Regions from separate parts of the Halomonas sp. Mc5H-6 genome, predicted to be linked through region 2. Evidence: predicted binding sites of a transcription regulator. Region 2 holds the regulator's gene; the other holds the start of a gene.
The links. The regulator FliA, encoded in region 2, starts transcription of late flagellar genes. The targets are predictions, from matches to a motif close to CTAAAGTTNNNNNNNNNNCNGCCGATA.

Region 1: NH395_RS18400 (flagellin) is a predicted target of FliA. The motif match lies at 7,559-7,585, and genes of this name have one in related genera.

Annotation. Positions count from the first base shown of each region.
Region 1 is NZ_JAMXSI010000015.1:51,015-63,043, reverse strand. It holds gene NH395_RS16540 (exopolysaccharide biosynthesis protein) at 1-499, shown strand, start outside; gene NH395_RS16535 (YqhA family protein) at 528-1,085, shown strand; gene NH395_RS16530 (serine hydrolase) at 1,091-2,116, opposite strand; gene NH395_RS16525 (hypothetical protein) at 2,399-2,755, opposite strand; gene NH395_RS16520 (UDP-glucose/GDP-mannose dehydrogenase family protein) at 2,930-4,246, shown strand; gene fliD (flagellar filament capping protein FliD) at 4,451-5,803, shown strand; gene fliD (flagellar filament capping protein FliD) at 6,014-7,414, shown strand; gene NH395_RS18400 (flagellin) at 7,660-9,717, shown strand; gene NH395_RS16495 (hypothetical protein) at 9,820-10,167, shown strand; gene NH395_RS16490 (hypothetical protein) at 10,194-10,385, shown strand; gene NH395_RS16485 (methyl-accepting chemotaxis protein) at 10,561-12,029, shown strand, end outside.
Region 2 is NZ_JAMXSI010000014.1:33,369-45,397, forward strand. It holds gene NH395_RS15945 (ribonucleoside-diphosphate reductase) at 1-741, opposite strand, end outside; gene NH395_RS15950 (adenosylcobalamin-dependent ribonucleoside-diphosphate reductase) at 800-2,911, opposite strand; gene NH395_RS15955 (hypothetical protein) at 3,106-3,681, shown strand; gene NH395_RS15960 (OmpA family protein) at 3,688-4,368, opposite strand; gene NH395_RS15965 (MotA/TolQ/ExbB proton channel family protein) at 4,374-5,192, opposite strand; gene NH395_RS15970 (RNA polymerase sigma factor FliA) at 5,288-5,989, opposite strand; gene NH395_RS15975 (flagellar protein FlhE) at 6,020-6,427, opposite strand; gene NH395_RS15980 (hypothetical protein) at 6,493-7,050, opposite strand; gene flhF (flagellar biosynthesis protein FlhF) at 7,047-9,218, opposite strand; gene flhA (flagellar biosynthesis protein FlhA) at 9,258-11,339, opposite strand; gene flhB (flagellar biosynthesis protein FlhB) at 11,336-12,029, opposite strand, start outside.

The DNA.
Region 1 (12,029 bases), on a different contig from region 2:
GGTGCATGCCGTGGGGCGTCGCTCCTTTGGTCCCCTGTTATTGGTGACGGGGCTGATCACGCTGGCACCGATCATTGGCGATATTCCCGGCATGCCCACGTTGATGGCGCTGCTGGTGCTGCTGGTATCGGTGCAGTTGCTGGCCGGGCGAGAGACCTTCTGGCTACCCAACTGGATGCTCAAGCGCTCGATTTCACGCCATAAGTTCGATAAAGGCATTTATTATCTAAAAAAGCCCGCCCGCTGGATTGATGGGTTGCTGCGGATTCGCCTGCCGTGGTTAACCGGCTATATTGGCATCCGCGTGACGGCCTTTGTGTGCCTGTTGATTGCTCTGGCTATGCCCCCCATGGAGTTTATTCCCTTTTCTGCCAACGGCGCCGGGCTGGCGCTGTCGCTGCTGGGCCTCGGGTTAGTCGCGCGGGATGGCGCTGCATTGGTGCTGGGGTTTGCGCTGTTTGGCATCACCTGCACACTCATTCTCGTTGGCCTGCTTTAATTTTTGCGCTAACAACAAGGAACCGACCATGATCGATACCCCGCCGACGCCACCCAAACCGCCCGAACAGCAAGGTCGCTGGGAGCGGCGAGTCGAAACCGCACTATGGAACTCCCGGTTTCTGGTCATGCTGGCCGTGGTGCCGAGTCTGATCGGCGCGGTCATGCTGTTCGCGGTGGGCACGGTCGATATCTTCAAGGTCGTGATGCGCACGCTGCACTACTATTTCGTGGACAGCAGCGTCGATATCCATGAAAGCCTGGTGCCCGATATCATTATCGCCGTGGATATCTATTTGATCGCCATCGTGTTGATGATATTCGGGTTAGGCATCTATCGGCTGTTTGTATCGCGTATTGACCAGGCGGAAGCGCGCTATCCTCATCATCCGTTCAACGTCGCATCGCTCGATCAGCTAAAGGATAAAATCGCCCGCGTGGTGATTCTCGCGGTGATTATTGAGTTTTTCCGCGCTGTGGTGGATATCCGCTTCGCCACCCCGCTGGAGGCGATCTACCTGGCGCTTTCAGTACTCGCCCTGGCCGCTGCGCTCTACCTGATGAGCCTGGGACACAAAAAGGAATAGTCGACTTACCCGTGCGTTAATAGATCTGCCACCATGGCATTCAGGCGTTCCTGAAACTGCCCGCCGGGCGAGGGCGGCGTTGGGTCAGCTGTCATGACGATGGTTAACGCCCGCTCGGGGACCACAAACAGCGCCTGACCGCCGAAGCCGCGGCCGTAATAGACGTCTTCGCCGCCCAACTGGGTGATAAACCAGCCATAGCCGTAACCGTCGCCCGTCCAGCGCGAGGTGCCCCGCGGCGTCCAAGAGCGCTCGACCCAGCCTTCCGGCAGTACACGCTGTTCGTTGCCGTTGCCATCAACGACGACACCGTCGTTGCGATACAGCTCGCCGATTGCCACCAGCGCACGCGGCGAGAGCTGCATATCGTTACCGCCGAAGTAGATCCCCTGAGGGTCCTGCAGCCAGGGGGGAATGGCAATATTCAGTGGCTCCGCCAACAGCCGCTGGGCCAATGTATAGGTGGACTCACCGCTGGTGTAGGTCAGTGCGGCAGACAACAGATGACTGGAACCCGTGGAATACAGCATGCGCCCGCCGGGGCGGTCGACAAATGGCCGTGTCAGCGCATCGGCTACCCAGTTGGGGCTGGCCACCCAGGCGCCGTAATTCTGGCCGGATGTGCGCTCAAGCCCTGCCTGTAAAGACAGCAAATGACTCACAGTGATATCGGCAACCTCGGGGTCCGCCCCTTCAGGCACATGGTTGCCGAGCAGCGACACCAGCGTCTGATCGGTGGATTCGATAATCCCCTCTTCGATAGCAGCTCCCACCAGCGCCGCCAGTACAGTTTTCGAGAGCGACTTGATGTTCGCGGGCGCGTCAACCCCAGGGCCACCCTGATGGTGCTCGTGAATGATCCGACCCTGGTGGGCCACCACGATGCTGTGCAAGCGTGAATAACCGCGGGCGTCGTCGCTCAGGTTGCTGAGCGCATCAGCCTTGGGCGGTGAGGGAGACGTCGGTTGGGCATTAAGGGCGGAGGGGATAAACGTGGCAGCGAAAAAAACGGCGGACATCAACAAGCGCATGGTGAAACCTCGGCAAACAGGTCCCTGTTTGAACCCGACGCTATGCAAGGGTTCCAGCCCGTCCAGATAAATGAGGGGGTAGCCAACCTCTTGAATACGCAAAACCCGGGAAGGCCTGCTAGTCTGAACAGGCCAGCAATAGATTGCTTTTTAACCACGCAATTCGCAAGGAGTGCATTTATGAGAAATATTATCTACATCATCGGACTGGTAGTGGTCGTGCTGTTTATCCTGTCTTTTCTCGGTATCCGCTAATCAATTGCTTTTAGTTTCAGGGCTCGTTCAGGCGCAGTCCGCTGCGCCTTCCCCGAACATATCAAACATCAATTCGCGCCCCATGGGAGTCAATACAAACCGCCCCTGATCGTTGCGGGTCGCTGCTTGGCTGGTTTCCAACACCTGCTGACAGGTGGTCCAGTCCGGCGCGTTCTGGCTAAGCAACTGCAGTTCCTTGCTGCTCAGGCCGCGCTTGGTCAGGGTGATGGTTTCAAGCACATGACCGTTGTCGTAAAGCATCTCGGCCACGACGGCCAAACACTGGCGTAAACTGCGCTGAACGTGATTGGCAGTGGACATGTCGCTGGGCATTTCCTTCTCCTGATGCGTTAGCCGGGCAGCACTGAGCGTCTGAAAACGCATGTTCAACGCTCTGTTCTCAATGTCGAGCTGCTGCAGTGCATTATAAACGAAAGTCGATATTAGACCAACGTCTATCCCATGTTTTTCCTGCCACGCCCCGTCATCAAAGCCTGAGCGACGTGATAAGCTCGTTATAAATTTCGCCACCCGTATTGATGAGTGAGTTAACGCGGCATGCATATCAGTGTTTTTGGAACCGGTTACGTAGGATTAGTCGCAGGCGCCTGCCTGGCCGATGTCGGCCATCAGGTCACCTGCATGGACGTTAACGCCGAGCGGATCGCCCAGTTGAATGCCGGTGAAGTGCCCATCTTCGAGCCGGGCCTCAGCAATATCGTGGCGCACAATGTCGACGCCGGGCGGCTCAGCTTTACCACCGACGCCGAGCAAGCCGTGCGCGATGGTGAGCTGGTGTTTATCGCCGTGGGCACCCCGCCGGATGAAGACGGTAGCGCTGATCTCCGCTACGTACTGGATGTCGCGCGTACCATCGGTCAGCACATGAACAATTACAAGCTGGTGATCGACAAATCCACCGTGCCGGTAGGTACTGCTGAGAAGGTGCATGCAGCGATCAGCGAAACCCTCGCTGCCCGTGGCGTCGATGTCCCGTTTGATGTGTGTTCCAACCCTGAATTCATGAAAGAAGGCGCCGCAATTGAGGACTTTACCCGCGGCGCACGAATTATCGTCGGGACTGAAAGTGAGCGGGTAAAAGAGCGCATGCACGAATGCTACGCCCCCTATAACCGTAACCACGAAAAATTGATGTTCATGAGCGTGCGCGCGGCAGAGCTCACCAAATACGCCGCCAACGCCATGCTGGCCACCAAGATCAGCTTCATGAATGAGATGGCCAACCTTGCCGAACGTCTCGACGTGGATATTGAAGACGTGCGCCGGGGCATCGGCAGCGACCCGCGAATTGGCTATCACTTTATTTACCCTGGCTGCGGTTATGGTGGCTCATGCTTTCCCAAGGATGTGCAGGCCCTCGAACGCATCGCCCGCCAGTTGGGCTATACGCCTGCGCTGCTCAGTGCGGTGGAAACGGTCAACCTGCAGCAAAAACAGACGCTGTTCACCAAACTGCAAACATCACTGGGTAATGTGGCGGGTAAAACCATCGCCGTGTGGGGGCTTGCTTTCAAACCCAATACCGACGATATGCGTGAAGCGCCCAGTCGCACGCTGATGGAAGCGCTCTGGCAGGCAGGCGCCAAGGTGCAGGCCTTCGACCCTGAAGCCATGGCTGAATGTCGCCGGATTTATGGCGAGCGCGACGACTTGCTGCTCGCCGGCGACCGCATCCAGGCAGTGAAAGGCGCGGATGCCCTGGTGATCTGCACCGAATGGAAGGCGTTTCGCAGCGTCGATCTGGAATGGCTGGCCGGCCAGTTAAACGACAAGCTGGTGGTGGATGGACGCAACCTGTTTACTCCAAGCGCCGCCCAGGAAGCGGGACTTACATACTTGGGGGTAGGTCGCTAGCGTGCACTCGCATACGCTTGGTTACATTTTGGTACTTAAAAATTAGCTAGAATGTTCAAGGTTGTACTTTATAAGCCGAGTCAATAAGTAATCAGCAATGAAATAAACATATTTGACGTTGGCAACACGTCAGCCCAGCAAGGTTTGTGGATGGGCGCTAATGAAGGCGGTTGCTCCACTCGTTTCAAAAAAGGCGGTTAGCGTATGGGTGCTATTTCTTCTCTCGGTATAGGGTCAGGGTTGGACCTGAACGGCTTGCTTGATCAGCTTGAAGACGCTGAACGTGAAAAGCTTGTCCCGATTGAGCAACAAGTAGAAACCGAAAATACCAAAATATCGGCCTATGGGCAGTTGGAGAGTGCGCTTTCCGAGTTCCAGGACTCGGCGAGTGCACTTGCTGACGGTTCCCTCTTCGAGAGCCTGTCGACCAATGTGAGTGGAGAATCAGTGGGCGCTGCCGCCGATGAAACTGCCATGCCCGGCAGTTACAACATTACCGTGGATACCTTGGCCACGCGGGGTACGTTGGCCTCCGAGGGTGTAGACGACGCGGAAGCGGCACTCACCACGGCCGCCCAGGACATTACGTTCGCCTTTGGCGACGGCAGTGAAACGACGGTTGCCATCGCCGCCGACAGTTCGATGGAAGATATCCGCGATGCCATCAATGCGGATGAAAACGCGGGGGTCAATGCCACTATCATCAACGATGGCACCCAAGATCGGTTGGCACTAAGCTCACGAGAAACCGGTGCGGATGCATCTATCAGTAACTTCTCGTTTAGCGATGCCGCCCCGTTCGCTGCTGATACAGCAAATACATTGCAGGATGGCACCGACGCTGCTTTAAACGTCAACGGCATCGATATCACCAGCCCGACCAATCAGGTCGAGGGTGCGATTCAAGGCGTTACGCTGAACCTGCAAAGCGAGGGCGATAGCACCGTTGCGGTAGAGCAGGACACTCTTGCCGTGCGCGAAGCAATCACATCGTTTGTCGATTCGTATAACGCGCTGAAAGAGTCAACAGGCGAGCTGACCAACTTCAACCAGGAGACCGGCGAGGCCGGGCCACTCAATGGCGACAGCACGGTTCGCACCGTTGAATCCCGTATGCGCAGCGTACTTAGCGGCGGTGTCGCGCAAGAGGGCGATGGCTTCTCGATGCTCAGCCAAGTAGGCATTTCGCTTGAGGTTGACGGCACGCTCTCGCTGGATAACGACCAGCTAAATGACGTCGTCGCCAACGACCAGCAGGCTCTATCTGAATTCTTCGCGGGCAGTGGCGATAACACTGGCCTGGCAGGTCAAGTGAATACCGCTGTGGAGCAGATGCTGAGCTCAAATGGGACCGTAAGCGGCGCAATCAGCGGCAGTGAAAGCCGGATCGAATCACTCGGCGACCGCTACACCAGCATGGAGCAGTCCATCGGCCAGACCATCGACCGCTACCGCACTCAATTTGGCGAGTTGGACGGCATGATCGCCGAGATGAACCAGACCAGTAACTACTTAACTCAGCAGTTTGATTCACTGGATGCTCAGTTAGGTCGCTAACACGCAGTCAATACAGCGAGTTACGTTTAAAAGTCTGCCTTGCGCAGGCTTTTTTGCATCCTGAGGTCGCCATCAATATCTAAAGCAATAAAAAAGCGCTAAAGTTGCGCTCACTTTGACCGATAATATTTTTATTAAATTTGCGTTGACGTGGCGTGAGTGGCCCGCAGTGCAGTGGATAGGTTTAGCCTTTTACTGAGGACTCCCAGTATGGCAACGATTACCTCTCTAGGTATTGGCTCAGGCCTTGACCTCAACGGCTTGTTGGATCAGTTGAACGATGCCGAACGCGGCAAGCTCGCGCCAATCACCCGTCAGCAGGAACAACAGGAAGCCAAGATTTCCGCCTACGGCAAAATCCAGTCATCCATGGATAAATTCCAGGATGCGGTTGATGCTCTGAATGATCCCAAGCTCTACCAAAGTCTTTCCGCCAATGTGCGTGGCGATGAAATCTCCGCGACCACCAGCGCGGATGCCTTGCCCGGTAGCTACCGCGTCGAAGTCACTGCGCTGGCTACCAGTGGCACGTTAGCTTCTCAGCGGGTAACCGATAGCGACACTCCTCTCGATATGGGTGGCGCCACCCAACTGCGGCTGGTTTTTGCAGGTCCAGACACAGCTAGCGTTAATATCGACATAGCCGCGGACAGCAGCCTGGAAGATATTCGTGATGCCATTAATGCTCGCAAAGATGCAGTTGTCAGCGCTAGCGTGATTTTTGATGGGGAAGGCTACCGCCTTGCCCTTAGCTCCAGCGAGACGGGCTTGGATGCCTCGGTAACCGGCTTTAGTTTTGTGAATGCGGATGGCACAGACGTTACCACGCCCCCCTTCACGAGCGACACCGCACAAAGCGGCCAGGATGCCGCTCTGACGGTTAACGGCATTGCGATTACCAGCGCCAGCAACAGTATTGACGATGCCATTCAAGGTGTGACGCTGAACCTGGGCGAGCTAAACCTGGGGGCGGGCGAAACTGCCAGCAGTACCGTCAGCGTGGAGCGCAACACGCTCAAAGTGCGCGAGGCCATCGGCGCATTCGTTAAAGCCTTCAATGACGTCAAAAGCACCATAGGCACCGCAACCAACTATGATGCCGGTACGGATACGGCAGGCGAGCTGGTCGGCGACAGCACCGTGCGCACCATTGAAAACCGCCTGCGCAGCGTGCTGACCAGTGGCGTGGCGGGTGGTGAGCTAGCCTCGTTGAGTCTACTGGGTATTACCCTGCAGCGCGACGGCACGCTGGAAATGGATGACGACGCTGTCAGCGATTTAGCCAAAAACAGCCCGGATGCTCTCAGTGACTTCTTTACAGGCGTGGAAGGCAATGATGCCTCTCAAGGGTTGGCCAGCAGCCTAAGCACCACGCTTGAGCAGCTAATGAGCAAAAACGGTACCCTGGGCAATGCCATCAGCGGCGCGGAAAATCGCATCGACAGCTTGAAAGACCGCTATGAGCGTATGGAAAGCACTATCGAGCGGACTATTAGTCGTTATCGCGCTCAGTTCGGCCAACTGGATGCCATGATCGCCCAGATGAACAGTACCAGCGAATACTTGACCCAGCAGTTTGATGCGCTGGATCATCAGTTGGGCCGCAAGTAACCCGTTCGCTAGCTAGCCAGCAACCGCGTGAGTTTTATCAACAGGGCCGAAAGGCCCTGTTTGCGTCTCAAAATGGCAGTAAGTACCGTGTTTACGTTTGTTAACATTTTTCTGGCGTATTTTGTTATTTTTTTGGCATTAACCCTAAAGGTTCTCCCCGCCGCGCCGTTAATTAAAATAACGGCACACACAGTGGCCGAAAAGCGGGCCTTCTAGGCCAGTGTCCAAGCAAGGAGAATCACACCATGTCAGTGATCAATACCAACATCACATCGATGATCGGCCAGCAGAACCTGAACAAATCTCAGAATGATCTGCAAACCTCCATGGAGCGTTTGAGTTCTGGCCTGCGTATCAACAGCGCTAAGGATGATGCAGCTGGTCAGGCCATCGCTAACCGTATGAGCAGCCAGATTACAGGTCTAGCCCAGGCGCAGCGTAACGCCAATGACGGTATTTCCGTTGCGCAAACTGCTGAAGGTGCACTCAACCAAGTTAACGACAACCTACAGCGTATTCGTGAGTTGGCGGTTCAGGCTGAAAACGGCACCAACTCTTCTAATGACTTAGAGTCCATCCAGAATGAGATTAATCAGCGTCTTGGTGAGATTGATCGTATTTCTGGTGAAACCAGCTTTAACGGCACCAAAGTGCTGCAGTCTGATGAAGGCATGAAAATTCAGGTTGGCGCCAACGACGGCGAGGCGATTACCATCGACCTGAAAGAAATAAATGTTAAAACGCTGGGCATGGAAGGCTTTAACGTTACCGGTGCCGGTGAGATTGATAACGAGGCTGCTATCAAGGATGATTTAACCTTGGCGGGAGCAACTCAAGTTGGCACCACCAATGAGTACGTGTTGTCCACCGATAATAATTCCGCATCAACTCTTGAGGTGCTTGGTAAGGCGGCTTCTGGTGACTCTATCGCCATTGAAGGTACGACTTATACCAAACAAGATGATGGATCTTACCAGTTTGGTCAGACCTACGCTGAAACTCCTGCTGACACTATAAAATCAGCTATGGAGCCAGCTCTTGGTGAAACTAAAACTGCCACGGTATCCATTGGCGGTGAAAGTACAGACATTACTATTGCAAGTGATGGTAATATAACTGCTACTGCAAGCGGCAATGCTTTGTACCTGGATTCCACAGGAAACTTGACAGAGAATGGCTCTGGCAACCCCCCTGCTGCAACTATTGATAACTTGTCAGACTCACTGGCAGCACGTAGCGGTGACAGTATCGCTATCGACGGTGGTGCAACTTACACCACGGGTGCGACTATCACTGATTTGACAGATCAGGGAGGTGCTGCAGTTACTTCTGCCGATACAGCAACTAGTCTTACTGCAACTGCCGGTAATACTGTCACTGCTGATGTCACTCTTAATGGCACAACTACAAGTATTACAGTTGATGATGCAGGTGCTGTAACAGATGGTGCGAATGCTCTTTACATTGATTCAGACGGTAATTTTACTACTGATGATAATGGTGGGGCTCTTACCCAAGCTACGGCAGCAGATGTAGCAGACACTGTTTCTGCCTTCAGTGGTTCTATCACTTTCACTGATGCTGCTAATACTTCTGGCACAGCTACAACAGGTGATACCTACTCTGGTAACGGCCGTGAAGTGGCAGCAACCGGTCTGACTATTTCCGAGTCTGGCGTCAATGACGTTCTTAAGGCTGCTGCAGATAACGACTATACCCTCACGCTGAATATTGAAGATAGCGCTGGCAATACCGATACACAAACAATCGATTTCACTGTCGCAAGTAATGCTGTGACTGCTATTGAGTTCGGTACCTTTACGGATGATGGTAATGGCGAGGGGAGTGCTCTCGGTGCTGCGGATGCTACCGTTCGCCTTAGTGCTGATGATGGTAGCTTTACTGACCAGACTACAACTGACGTCAGCTACTTTGCCCAGGAAAACGGTAACGTGACTAACGATTCTGGACAGCGTATCTATAAAGATGCAGAGGGTGACTTTACTACTCAGGCGACAACAGAAGCTGAGCGTTCGTCTCTGGGTGATGTGGACGACGCGCTTTCAACTGTTGACAGTTTGCGTTCCGACCTTGGTGCGATCCAGAACCGTATGGAATCAGCGATCGAAAACCTGAGCACTACCGAGACTAACCTCTCTGCTGCCCGTTCGCGTATCGAAGATGCCGACTATGCCGTAGAAGTGGCTAACATGACTCGCAGCCAGATCCTTCAGCAGGCGGGTACCTCGGTACTGGCACAGGCCAATCAGATCCCGCAGAACGTTCTTTCTCTGCTGGGTTAATCGGTTAGCTAAGCGGTTAATAGCTGTGAACATAACGGGGCCGCAAGGCCCCGTTTTTTCTATAAGATGAGCCATAAAGCGTATAGAGGTAAAACTTACCCAATGAGTCATAAAAGCATTTCTGCCCATGAGGTGATGTACGATTTAATTCCCAGGCTCAACGCTTTGGAAGGGCAAATTAACAACACTGTGGAAGCTATGATCACGGCAAGCCAGTCACCTGTTGAGAAAAAACGGAACGAAAACCTCAAAATAGAGTTCGAGCTGGAGTTGACGATGATCCGAATGAATCTTCAGCACCTGTTAAGCCGCTACCAAAATGAGTTGCAAGCTGTGACCCGGGACGATCGTCAAGATATCTTGCTGGCGCTAGATAAACACGAGACCGTTGCGGTACAAAGTGCCAAGGCTTTATACGACCGCGTGCAACGCCTTCAGCAAGGCCACTAATACGGTGGCTGAAAAGTGAGTCAACCATGAGCCCGGATGAGCACGAACGCGTCGCGAAGGAACTCGAATCGTTAATTCGCGATACCCAAGCGACAATTGAACGTGCCGAAACCCACGGCCTGGACCGAACATCCCCCGAAGACTTCCAAGCCCTGCTGGATATTGTCGACAGTGCTGTGAAGCAACAACGCGAGCATACCCAGGCGATGTTAGGTTGATAAAGCCGCCGCGCTTTTCCCCAGGTGGATACAACGTTTATTGAATGCAATATTTCTCTACGCCATCTACTCAAGCCCACCGCGTCGAAGCCGATAGTAGAAAGACAGGACACAGCTACATTCTGCCAGGGTTGGCTATCACCATAATAAAGATGACAACTCAAAGGCTGATGCAATGCTGGAAAAACTCCATAAGATCAATGTGAAATACACCCTGGCGTTTATCCTGGTGGCCCTGTCGCTGCTGGGCGTCGTGGTGGTCGATAGTCTGCTTGTCCAGTCGATGCGTGAACGCATGACGGCGTTCAGTGGCTCCTTTAACCCGGCCGTTTCAGCGGTGCTCAATGCGGACCGCGACCTCTACCAGGCACGGGTGGCCGAACTTGAAGTACTGCGTGAAGCGCCGGGCAGTGAGGGGGCAAGCGCTCAGTACGACGATTACCGCGAAAATGCCGAGCAGGCGTACGACCGAATGCATGACTTCCTCACGTTGCTAGAGGCATATCCGCAGGTAAGCGAAGGGCTTGAGCCGTTCGAGGATCGTTTCACGGCATGGGAGGCGGCGTCCCAGCGTGTTTTCGACCTGCATGCAGACGGCGAGCTTGATGCCGCCGAGGCGCAGTTGGAGGGAGACTCGTTAGCGGCTTTTAACTCTTTGCGTGAGCTTTACAACATTGCCGGTGAAAGCGCTGATGCGCGTGGCCTGGCGCTGGAACAAGAAACACTGGCGGCAGTCGCCGTTCAGCAACGCTGGGTGATGGGTTTCACGGCATTGGTGTTATTGGCCACACTGGTGATTGCCTTGATGGGGCCGAACCTGATGTCCCGGGCGCTTCGCCAGGTCAGCGGGCGGATTCGCGATATTACTGAAGGCGAGGGGGACCTTACGGCACGTATTGATAGCCAGCGGCGCGACGAAATTGGCGAATTGGCCCGCGAATTCGATGGCTTTATTGCGCGCATGGATGTCAGCTTCCAGGCGGTGCGCGATGGTGCCCGGAATGTCAATGTGGCATCGAACGAGATTGCCTCCGGCAGCGAGGACCTCGCGTCCAGAACCGAGCAGCAGGCATCCGCCCTCCAGGAAACGGCGTCTAGCATGGAAGAGATGTCCTCTATCGTGCGCCAGAACAGCGAGTCGGCCAGTAATGCCGATACCATTTCCAGCCAGGCGGCTGAAAAAGCCGAGAAAGGCGTCAAAGAGGTTCAGCACTCGGTTGAATTGATGCGCGAGCTTGAAGCCAGTTCCCGCAAGGTGGGCGAGATTGTGGAAGTCATCGATTCGATTGCTTTCCAGACCAATATTCTGGCGCTCAATGCCTCGGTCGAGGCGGCGCGTGCGGGTGAGCATGGCCGTGGGTTTGCGGTGGTGGCCAGCGAAGTGCGCAATCTCGCCAGCCGCAGCGCGGATTCCTCCAACAAGATTCGCGAGATGATCACGGATATCAGCCAGCGTATCGCCAGCGGCGCCGAGCAAGCGGTACGGAGCGGCGAGGGGATTCAGGATACGGTGGAGGCTATCCGCCAGGTATCGGGGCTGATGAACGAGATTTCGCTGGCCGTGCGCGAACAGGAATCCGGTATTCAGCAGGTGGGTACGGCGCTGACGCAAATGGATTCCGCCACGCAGCAGAACGTCACGTT
Region 2 (12,029 bases):
GCAGCCATCCATCATGATCAGCTCTCCGCGGCATTCAGGGCAGTGGCCGACGACCGCCGGGCCGTTGCTCGGGGCATTAGAGGTGGCGGCATCTTGCCCGATGGGCTCGACCGCGCCGTTTTCTGCCTCAGCGGGCATGTCGTCGGCGGGGGGCTGCCAGGCGTGGCCGTGCTGCATGCGATGCGCGTAGCGCTCCACCAGGCTTTCCACCGGCACCTGGTTGCCGTCCTGATCCAGAAAGCCGCGACGGTACAGAATCTGCTGGATCGACCAGGCAATGGCGGCCACTTCGGAATCATGGAACATGGGTTTGTTCCAGCGGTTCATGCCACAACGCACCAGGCCCTTGTCCCAGGCCACTTTGCGCAAGTCGGCCACTGCCTGGGTGACGTAACCGCCGCGGGCCGCCAGTGACAGGCTACGCATGGTCGCCGTAATCCACTGGTGTTCGCTGGAAAGCTGTCCGGAAGGGAAGAAAAACTCCACCGGGCGCTCGATGACCACGCGCTTGCCGCCGACCACGCCTTCCACCGGCATGAAGGACACCAGTAGATAAACCTTTTTGCGGCCTTCGGCGCCGACATAGGAAATCTTTTCCGAGACGGCTTCCAGTGTGCCTTCCGGACGCGACGGAATGCGCACCGTCAGCGGGTCTTCCTCGGGCAGGGTCGGGCTTGGCGCTTCAGGCGCCTGCTGCTTGATACGGTAACCGACGATTTTCGAGGTGATTTCAACAGTCATAACGTTCTCCACTTGGCAAAGGGTTGCAGGGTTGTGCGTGATGGGGCGTGGCCCGGCATCACCATTTGCCGTAGGTGCCTTCTTTCAGACCATCAAACAGGTTGGCGGCGTTGTGCTCTTCACCGTCGTAGATCACTTTTTCATCGCCGGTCAGTTCGAGGGTTTCACCGTTCTCCAGCTCAAACACATAGGTGGTGTTTTTCAGGTCGTCTTCGCGCACCAGAACGCCCTGGAAGGCTTCCGGATTGAAGCGGAAGGTCGTGCAGCCCTTGAGACGGCTTTCGTAGGCTTGCAAATAAAGGTCCTGGAACTTCTCGAACGCAAACTCGGTAGGCACATTGACCGTCTTGGAAATCGCCGAGTCGATCCATTGCTGGGCCGCCGCCTGAACCGCCACGTGCTGCTCGGGCGTCACCGCATCGGCGGTGATGAAGTAGTCAGGCAGGTCGCTGTCCACCGCATCAGCGGCAATAAAGTGGCGATAGGCTGCCAGTTCGAAGGACACGACCTCGACCTGCTCCTTGGTCTTCTTGCCCGACTGGATGATATTGCGGAAATAACGGTGCGAGAACGACGGCTCGATGCCGTTGGACGCGTTGTTGCCCATGGACAGCGAAATCGTGCCGGTCGGCGCGATGGAACTGTGGTGGGTAAAGCGTGCGCCGTGTTCGGCAAGTTGCGCCACGAGCTCGGGTTCAAGCTCGGCCACCTTGTTCATGTACTGGCTGTAACGGGCATGAAGAATACGCCCGGGCACCTTGTCGCCCACCTCATAGCCGTCCTTGGCCAGCTGGGGACGCTCGCGCATCATCTTCGGCGTGATCACGTGCTCTTCGGCGAGCACCGGGGCCATGCCTTTTTCCTGGGACAGCTCCAACGCCTGCTTCCAGCCTTCAATGGCCAGGTGACGGCTGACTTCTTCGGTAAAGGCCAGCGACGCCTGGGAGCCGTAAGGAATCTTGAGCATGGTCAGCGTCGAGCCCAGGCCCAGAAACCCCATGCCATGGCGGCGCTTGGCTTCGATTTCGCGCTGCTGCTGGGGCAGCGGCAAGCCGGCAATCTCGACCACGTTATCCAGCATGCGGGTGAAGATCGCCACTACTTTACGGTAGCGGTCCCAGTCAAAGCGCGGCTGGTCGCTGAACGGCTCAATGACGAACTGGGTCAGGTTGACCGAGCCCAGCAGGCAAGCGCCTTCCGGCGGCAGCGGCTGCTCACCGCAGGGATTGGTGGCGCGGATATCTTCGCAGAACCAGTTGTTGTTCATGCGGTTCACCTGATCAATCAAAATGAACCCGGGCTCGGCGTAATCGTAGGTCGAGGCCATGATGGTGTCCCACAGCTCCCGCGCCTTGATCACCTCGACAATCCGGCAGGCCACGCGGCCTTCATCGTCGACCGTATAGCCTTCCTCGACCACCGGCCAGTCGCGATAGATGATGTCCTCGTCGCTGACGTCGTCTTTCTCGCCGGGGTGGAGCGGGAAAGCCAGCGGCCAGTCGGCGTTATGCTTGACGGCCTCCATGAACTCGTCGGTAATCAGCAGGCTAAGGTTGAACTGACGCAGGCGCCCGGCTTCGCGCTTGGCCTGGATAAACTCACGCACGTCCGGATGGCCGACATCGAAGGTGCCCATCTGCGCGCCGCGACGGCCACCGGCAGAGGCCACGGTGAAACACATCTTGTCGTAGATATCCATGAACGCCAGCGGGCCATTGGTGCCTGCGCCCGCGCCGAACACAAAGGCCCCTTTATGGCGCAACGTGGAAAAGTCGTAGCCGATACCGGCGCCGGACTTGAGGGTCATTCCGGCGTCTACCACGGAGTCCAGGATATCGCGCATCGAATCGCGAATGGTGCGCGACACCGTGCAGTTAATCAGGCTCACCGCGGGCTTATAGGCGTCAGCCCCTGCGTTGGAGAGAATCCGCCCGGCAGGCACCGCGCCATTTTCCAACGCCCAGCGGAACTTCGGCAGCCACTCTTGCGCCTTGTCACCTTCTACATCCGCCAAGGCTTTCGCCACCCGCTCGAAGGTCGCGCCCAGGTCCTGATCCACCGGCTGGCTATGGCGATCCTTAAGACGATATTTGGCATCCCAAATTTCCCGCGACGGTTCCTGAAGCGGGACATCGTTAGAGGTGTTCATAGCCTGGGTAGCAGTACTCATGTCGCGAAACTCCTTAGCGGCGTTGAAAATAGCGCTTGGTCAAAGCGATTATACGAGGCAACCGGGTGAAGTATAGTCTTGACTTTGCACTATATCGGCTGCTTTTTCATATTTTTTCTACCATATATAGAAAAATCAGCGCCTTAGTCTTTTGTCACCGTGCATCAGACGATAGGCTAAGGGTTTTCCAGATGATGGGCCTGTTCATGCCGTTGATATCGCGTTTTCATTCCGCACTTGCTTACCCTGCGCTTGGCGCTGCGTTGGTGTTATCGCTGCCATCGGCGCATGCCGTGTCGTTTAACGTCGAAGACGACCAAACCCACGACCATTGGCAGTCGATGGCATTGACCCTCGGTAACGAGCGTCATTTTCGTGCCGTGGAAGCGCACAGCTACTCGGATGCCACCTTGAGCGTCAATGCCACCCAGGGCGTGTGCGACTTACCCTGGCTGGAGATGCGTGTCGAACTGGAAGCCGCTCAGGGCGAAAGCCGAGCGGTTAATCAGGTGCCTGCGCGGCTACGCGTCGATGAACGCGAGCGCATTCACAGCGTCGCCGAATTTATCACCGAGCGGGGCAATAACGGCTTTTATGCCCACTTTTATCTCAACGATATCGATCAATTGATCGCCGACATGAGCGTCGGCGAGCAGGTCTTTCTGGGCTTTGACCAGGGGGATGAAGACCCCTGGTACATGATATTCAGCCTGGAGGGCGCGGGAGAGGCGCTGGCAAGGATGCAGCGCCTATGCCGGGATGCGTTTTAGCGGGGGTTAATCCTGGGTTGGCGGCTGCCTGAGCACCAGCTCGACGCGACGGTTGGCCGCCCGCCCCTGCGCCGTGGCATTACTGGCTATGGGCTGGGTATCGGCATAGCCAACGGCGCGCATGCGATCAACCTCGAGCCCCTGGCTATCCAGATGGCGGACCACGGCGATCGCCCGTGCCGACGATAGCTCCCAGTTGGAAGGAAAGCGAGAGGTCGAGATGGGCACATTATCGGTATGGCCTTCGACGGACACCTGCCCATCAAAGGCGCTGAGCACTTCGACAAGACTGTCGACGAGGTCACGGCCCTGCCCGGTGAGTTGCGCCCGGCCGCTGTCGAACAACAGGTTGTCGTTGATGCGCAGCGTCACCCCTTCCTGCCCCTGGGAGACGTCCACTCCCGGAATGCTGATACCGTCAAAGCGCGGCTGCAGGCCGCTGTGACGGGGCTCGATACCGGTCGCCAGTGATGCCAGAGGCAGGTCGGCGATCGCGCCGGGGGACGCTTCATCGACGCTGGCTTGCGAGCCAGCGTCGTTACCGCCGGGTGGCGCCAGCGAGAGCAGCAAGACAAACAAGGTCAGCAACAGCGTCAATACATCCAGATAGCTGGTCATCCAGCCATCGTCGCCACTGTCCTTGGGCAGTGGCGCTTCCAATGTATGGCGGGTATCCCGGTCTAGCATCCCGACTACCCCTTGGCGGGGGCGCTATTCGAGGCGCGCGGCTTTTTGACCTCCGGCTCGCGGATTTCGTCGTGGTAGTTGGCGACGAAGGAGTTGAGCGTTTCTTCTATAAAGGAAGGTAGCCGCCGCTTGGTAATCAGGGAGATCCCCTCCAGCACCATGTTCATGGTGATCAAGCGCTCCTCGGTGCGCCGCTCGAGCTTCACCGCAATAGGCTTGAACACCAGATTGGCCAGCAGGATACCGTAGAAGGTGGTCAGCAAGGCCACCGCCATGCGCGGGCCGATCACATCGAGATTGCCAGAGTCCATGACTTCCAGCATGTTGACCAGCCCCACCAGGGTGCCAATCATGCCGAAAGCGGGCGCATAAGTGGCCATGGTGCGGAATATCTGGGCTTCCGCATGCTCACGCGCCTTCAGCCGCGCAATACGCCAGCGCAACATATCGAAGATTTCGTCTTCTTTGGTGTTGGCGATCACCAGTTGAATGCCGGTCCGCAAAAACGGATTACGGGTGTTTTCGAGCTCTCGTTCAACAGCGCGGACATCGCCCTTGAACCACAGCCGGGACATGGCCACCAACTCGTTGATATCATCACGCACGTAGGTGTTTTCGCGCCGGAAGACCAGCCCGACCAGACGCACCACCCGCAGCACTTCCTTGAGGGGATAGCTGATAAAGGTAGCGGCAAGTGTGCCCGTGACCACGATGGCGAGCCCGGGCAGGTTGAGGAAGCTATCCGGCGATTCGGCGGTGAAAAACAGGACGCTTACCAGCAACAGGATGCTGGCGAAAATACCGATCAGCGTCGATGGGTTCATGTCGTGCTCCTTAAAGCAATATAACGGGGCTTATCAGCACCGAGCGCTAAAACGTCAGCCAATCGCCGTTGCCCTGGCAGTGACGTCAAAAGACCCTAAACCGAGTCGTTTAACTTGGCGCGCAGACGGCTGACTGCCTGACTATGCAACTGGGAAACGCGTGACTCCGTGACGCCGAGAACAGCGCCCACTTCTTTCAGGTTGAGCTCTTCCTGGTAATACAGCGCCATGAGCAACTTTTCACGCTCGGGCAGGGCCTCAATGGCCGCCACCAGGGTTTCCCGCTGCTGGGCATCGAGCAAGTGGTCAAACGGCGAACTCACGGTTTCGCGATTATGCGGTTCGCTGCCATCCGCCACCAGCTCTTCAAAGGGCAGCAACTGCCCGCTATTGGTATCGTGCAATAGCTGCTGATAGTCGCCCAGCGGCATCTCCATGGCGTCAGCGATTTCCGTTTCTTCGGGGGGACGCCCAAGCGACTGCTCCAAACGCCTGACGGTTTCATCAACGGCCCGCGCCGAACGACGGACGCTGCGAGGCAGCCAATCACGGGTACGCAATTCGTCCACCATCGCCCCGCGTATGCGCTGACTGGCAAACGTCGCAAAGGTGGCCCCCTGAGTGGCATCGAAACGTCCCAGAGCTTCCAGTAGCCCCATCATGCCTGCCTGGATTAAGTCATCCAGCTCTATGCTGGCCGGCAACCTGACCTGAAGCGTCAAGGCCTGACGTCTCACCAGTGGCATATACTCCGTCATCAGCTCACTTTGTTTGATCCTGCCTTGTGCTGTGTACATCCTATTGCCTCGCGGCTAAACCACCTGTGCTCACTGGTAATTCACTATCATCTGCAACCCTTTAACGCTAACGGGACGCTGCCCTGGGTTTAGCGCAAATTGAAAATGCAGGGGCGTTGTCGCACTTATGCCTGATAAAGCACGGGTCTCCCCACGCATGCCCGATAATGACACACAGCGCTCGGGGTGGCATAACCATGCCTGTAGCGCTGCCCCGGGCGCGTGTTGGTACTGCCACTGGACTCGCTCGATGACCGCCGCTGGCGTGGTAGCGCCCGCTGGAGGACGAACCGGTTCACTGCGACTGGCGCGGTCGCTCATGGTCACCATGAGCCCCGGCACATGTGTCACCCAGCTGCTGGACGCTCCCTGAGCAAACGAACCGAGTCCCAAGGCTAGTACCAAAATGCTAATCGCATGACGCCAATAGCCTAGCATGCATCGTTCCTTCTCATGAGCGGATTAACCCCGATTATTAGACGCTTTACCGGCGTTAGCTGCCATTAGCGGGCCAGCAATAGCAATTCAGTGTCAAGATAGTGGCCGGCCGCTTGCTGCAGGTTGGCCAATAGGCCTTGCCTGGGCAGGTGAGGCTCGTGCAGTGCCAACAAGCGTTGCGGGCCGTTATGCTGCCGCAGCTGTTTCAATAGCTGGTACATACGCCCAAATGCATCGGCATCGCTGCTGACCCACAACGCCCAGCGACGATGTTGCTGACTGAGCGTCGCCAGTTCTGGCTCATCCGGCATCACGATCCGAATATCCCAGTCGGCCGGATCCCCGGCCCAGGCTCGCCCTAGCGCGGCCCACTGGCCCAGGCGCGCGCTGACCTTGCGCACCTCTACCGGCCCATCACCTGATAGCCCGGTGACCATTAACGGCGTTTTAGGCTTAGGCGGTGTGACAGGCGGCTCCATGGCCGCCGCGCTGGGCACCACGGGTGAGCGGTAGGCCATCGGCCCGGATGATTCCGTTGCCTCGGGAGGCGCTTCATCGCCCCGCTGCTGACGCTGCAGATCCGCCCACTTGCGCAGCCCAGAAGCTTGGTCTTGTGCGCTCATGCTAGGCCCTCACGATTAACACCGCCCAGTTGGCGGATCGCATCACGGGCCATAAAGGCGTATACCAGCGCATCCAGCAATGCCGTATCCCGCCGACGGCGACGGCTGCTTAGCAGGTTCAGCACATCACCGTGCAATGCACCGGCGGCCTCGTCCTCGGCGCAATCAAGGTGCCCGGCAATGGCGGCAATGCCACTGGCCATCAACAGGCGCACTTCAGGGCTTACGTCGCCACTATCGGCGTCTTTGAGCTGCTGCCAGGCACGCCGTGTCAGCGCCGCAAGGCTTTCACTCTGCAGTTGGGTCACCAGCAGGCTCAGCACCTCATTGCCCAATCGCGCGGGGGTGAGCCAGTAACGGCGGGTGACCACTTTGGCGCTTTCGGGGTCACGGACTTCGCCATACCACGCCAGCAGCGCCCGCCCCTCTTTGTCGGTAACTTCGGCATAGGCCGTCCACAGCGCCATCGGCTGGCCACGGAAGCGCACATTGACGCGGTGATTGAGCGTACTCTCGGCAAACAGCTGGCGCAGCGCATAGCGTTCACCGTGCAAGTTTACCCTGAGTGCCGGGGGTGCCAAGCTGACCCAGGTCAGGTATTGGCGCTCTAACCAGGTCAACGCCTCGCTATCGGGTAATGACGGCAGCAGGTGCACGGCGACGCCATCGCGCTCGCTAAAGGTGGTCATGCGCGGTTGCCAGCCAGCGGGCTGGCGGTGCTGAAGCCAGGGTAGCGCCATCCAGGCGCCCTCGGCATCCAGTCCTATATCCGGCATCGCCCAATCGCAGCCGCGTTCATTGCGGCGGGGCGACCAGGCCATGCCCAGCATGTGTTGGGGCGGTGGGTACCCTTCCAGAAGCTCGTCCAGACGCTGATCCTGCAACACGCTGGGCAGGTTAGCGATATCCCAGACGCCTTCGAGACGCTCAAAGCCCACCATGCGCTCGCGCAGACGCGCAAACAGCGACGACAGACGGCGCCCCTGGCCCAGCACATCCCGTGACCAGCGGGGCATGCTGAGCGGTGCGGCGGATGGAGATCCACTGCCTGACCCGGCCGCGTCGGTATTCAGCGCCTGATCGACCAGGGTAGCCGGGTCCGCCACCGCCATATCTTCGGGGACCTGCTGACCATAGGAACCAAACAGCACGCGCATGCCATGGCGCATGACAATATCCAGGATAGGGGCCAAACGTCCCGCTTCGTCCTGCTTGGTGATGATGCAGTCATCCAGTTCAGCACCTGCCGCACGGGCAGCCTGGCGATAGCGCATCACCACTTCTTCCAACGTTTCCGGTTGGCTGGCGGCATTCAGCAGCAGTACCAACCTGACGTTGGAGCGACCACCCTGCAAGTGAGCGATCTGCTCGATGACCCGCTGGTCGCGCTGGCTCATGCCCACGGTATCGATGATGACCCACTGTTTGCCCTGCAGACGATTCAGCAGGTCGTCGATGGGTTGCTCCGCATCCAGCGCGTACATCGGGATATCCAGCAGGCGCGCGTAGATGCGCAGTTGCTCATGAGCGCCGATACGGAAGCTGTCGGTGGTCACCAGGGCGACGGGACGGGTCCCATGGCGCATGACAAAGCGAGCCGCGAGCTTGGCGGTAGTGGTCGTCTTGCCAACCCCGGTGGGCCCAACCAGGGCGACAATGCCCGTTTGATCGAAAAATTCGGGCTCATCCTGGAGCACGGCCAGTCGTGCCATCAGGCGCTCACGCAACCAAGGCAGTGCCTGCTCGCTGTCCGCACTTTGCGCCGACAGGAAGCCCGGCAGGTCCATCAGGATGTCGTCGGCAAGCTCGCGGCTGAAACCAACACCGCAAAGCAGCTGTCGCCAACGCTCTGTCCCGCTGGCGGTCGAGGCAGTGGGTGTTGTGCTACGGTCGGTGTGTTGGGAAGCAAGCAGCGAGCGCATATCCTGCATTTCGCGCAGTAAGCGCTCACTCATCGACTCCAGCGGATCCTTCGGCGCAGCCGGTGGCTCGTTGGCGGGAGGGGGCGAAGGCTCGAAATGATCAACGGCTTCGTCGGCCATGGCGAGAATTTCAACGCCGCCCTCAGTGCGCCGGTTCGCGACAATCAACGCGTCGTCACCCAGCGCTTCACGCACCTGGCGCATCACATCGCGACTGTTGGCGCCCACGAAACGTCTAACACTCATGTATTACCCCTGGCCGTGAGTCAAATAGTGACGCTGGCATCAGCGGCCCCCTACCACAGTGGTTACCCGCAGCGTGCGGTCATCGGGTATCTCAGCCTGGGACAGGACGGCCATATGGCGCAAGCGACGGCGCAAGAACCGCGACAACACCGCACGCAGGGAATGCTGAACCACCAGTACCGGCGGCTCGCCACTGCTTTCGTGGCGCTCCAGTGCCTGCTGGGCCTGGGTCATTAGCGTTTCGGCAAGCCCCGGCTCCATCGCCCCGTTGCCGTTCATCGCCTGCACCAGCACCTGCTCTAGCTGAGCATCCAGCCCCATCACGTTCAAGGTATCCTGACCGGCAAACCACTGCTGGGTAATCGCCCGGCCCAGGGCCACACGAACCAGAGCCGTCAGCTCGTTGGCGTCCTGCTGCTGGCTGGCGTACTCAGCCAGGGTATCAAGGATGGTGCGCATGTCGCGAATCGACACGTCTTCATCCAGCAGGTTCTGCAGGATACGCTGCAGCACCGTGAGCGAAATGGCCTTGGGTACGACTTCTTCCACCAGCGACTTCTGCTCGCTGCCCAGCTTGTCCAGCAGTTTCTGAACTTCCTGGCGGCCGAGCATTTCCGGCGAGTGGCGGTGCAATAGGTGATTGAGATGCGTCGCGATCACTGTGCTGGCGTCGACGACCGTGTAGCCGTAGACCTGGGCATGCTCTCGCTGGCTGGACTCAATCCACACCGCGGGCAAGCCAAAGGCAGGATCTTCGGTTGGCGTGCCTTGCAGTTCCCCGGACACCTGACCCGGGTTAATCGCCAGCCACTTGCCCGGATAGGCCTCGGCACGGCCAATTTCGGCGCCTTTCATTGACAGCACATAAGCGTTTGGCGACAGCTCCAGGTTGTCGCGTATATGCACTACCGGCGGCAGAAAGCCGACCTCCTGGGCAAACTTTTTACGAACGCTTTTAATCCGCGCCAACAACTCGCCTTTTTGTCGTGAATCGACTAGTGGAATCAGACGATGACCGACTTCCAGGCCGAGCGTATCGACCAGTTGGACATCTTCCCAGCTGGCCTCAGGCGCCTCCTGGGTCGGCGGTGGTGCGGCGGAGATTTCCTCCTTGACCAGCGCCTGCTCCTGGCGGCGCATGATGAACCAGGCCAGCCCGGCAAGCAGCAGGGTAAACAGCAGGAAAACCATGTTGGGCATGCCCGGCACAATACCTAGCAGGCCCATGACCATCGCTGCCAGGATCATCACCTGGGGGTTGATGAACAACTGGCTGATCATCTGCTGACCAACATCCTGGTCGGTATTGACCCGCGATACCGTCACACCGGCGGCCGTCGAAATAACCAGGGCGGGAATTTGCGCCACCAGGCCATCCCCGATGGCCAGCAACATATAGCTGCGACCGGCATCGCCGAAGCTCATATCGTGCTGCAGCATGCCAATCATCAGGCCGCCAATGATGTTAACGACCATGATCACCAGGCCCGCGACGGCATCGCCACGTACGAACTTGCTGGCACCATCCATCGACCCGTAAAAGTCGGCTTCCTGGGCGATTTCCGCACGCCGGTTCTTGGCGTCTTCCTCGCCAATCAGCCCTGCATTGAGGTCAGCATCGATTGCCATCTGCTTGCCAGGCATGGCGTCCAGCGTGAAGCGAGCACCCACTTCGGCGATACGCCCTGCACCTTTGGTGATAACCATGAAGTTGATGATCACCAGAATCAAAAAGACCACCAAACCCACGGCAAAATTACCACCGACCAGAAACGCCCCAAAAGCCTCGATCACCTTGCCGGCAGCGGCACCGCCCTGGTGCCCTTCCATCAGCACCACGCGGGTTGACGCCACGTTCAACGACAAACGCAGCAGCGTCGTAAACAGCAGCACGGCGGGGAAGGCGGCAAAGTCGAGGGGTTTTTGGGCGAACATGCTGACCATCAGCACCATGACGGCCATGGCGATATTGAAGGTAAACAGCAAATCCAGCGCAAACGGCGGCATGGGCACGATCATCATGCCCAGAATCATCAGGATCAGCAGTGGCCCGGCGAGCAACTGGACTTTTACGTCGCTCACCCAGTCACGCCGACTCATTAGTTGGGTAAAGCCTTTCATGTTTGGGCCTCATCGCCACCGGCGCCACGCCCGGGGGTTTCCATTTCCGGGGGCACCGGCAGATTATCGGGGGTAGGCGGCACTTCGCCTCCTTGTTGCGCTACATTTTTCAAGCGATATGCCCAGGCCATGACCTCGGCCACGGCCGTATATAGATTCGCCGGTATTTCGGCGTCCAGATCGACGTGATGATACAGCGCCCGCGCCAGCGGTGCTGCTTCTAACCGTGGCACTTCCGCTTCATTGGCAATTTCACGGATGCGTTCGGCCACCGCATCAGTGCCTTTAGCCACCAGGCGTGGCGCCCCCATCTGCCCCTCTTGATACGACAGCGCCACTGCGTAGTGGGTCGGGTTGGTAATGATGACGTCCGCCTCCGGCACCTTGCTCATCATACGGCCGCGCGCCATGGCCTGCTGCTGCTGGCGAATCCGGGCCTTCACCTGAGGGTCGCCTTCTGATTCCTTGTGCTCGCGCTTGACTTCTTCCTGGCTCATGCGCAATTTCTTGGCATTACTCCACAGCTGGAAGGGCACATCAATCAAAATCACCACGATCAACGCCAGGATCATCAATCCCGCTGCCTGGGCCGCCATGGTCAAGGCGCTGGCCAACGCTTGCTGAATAGGCTGGTTCATCAGTGACATGAACTTGCCCATATTAAGGTATAAAAATGCCGCACCTACGCTA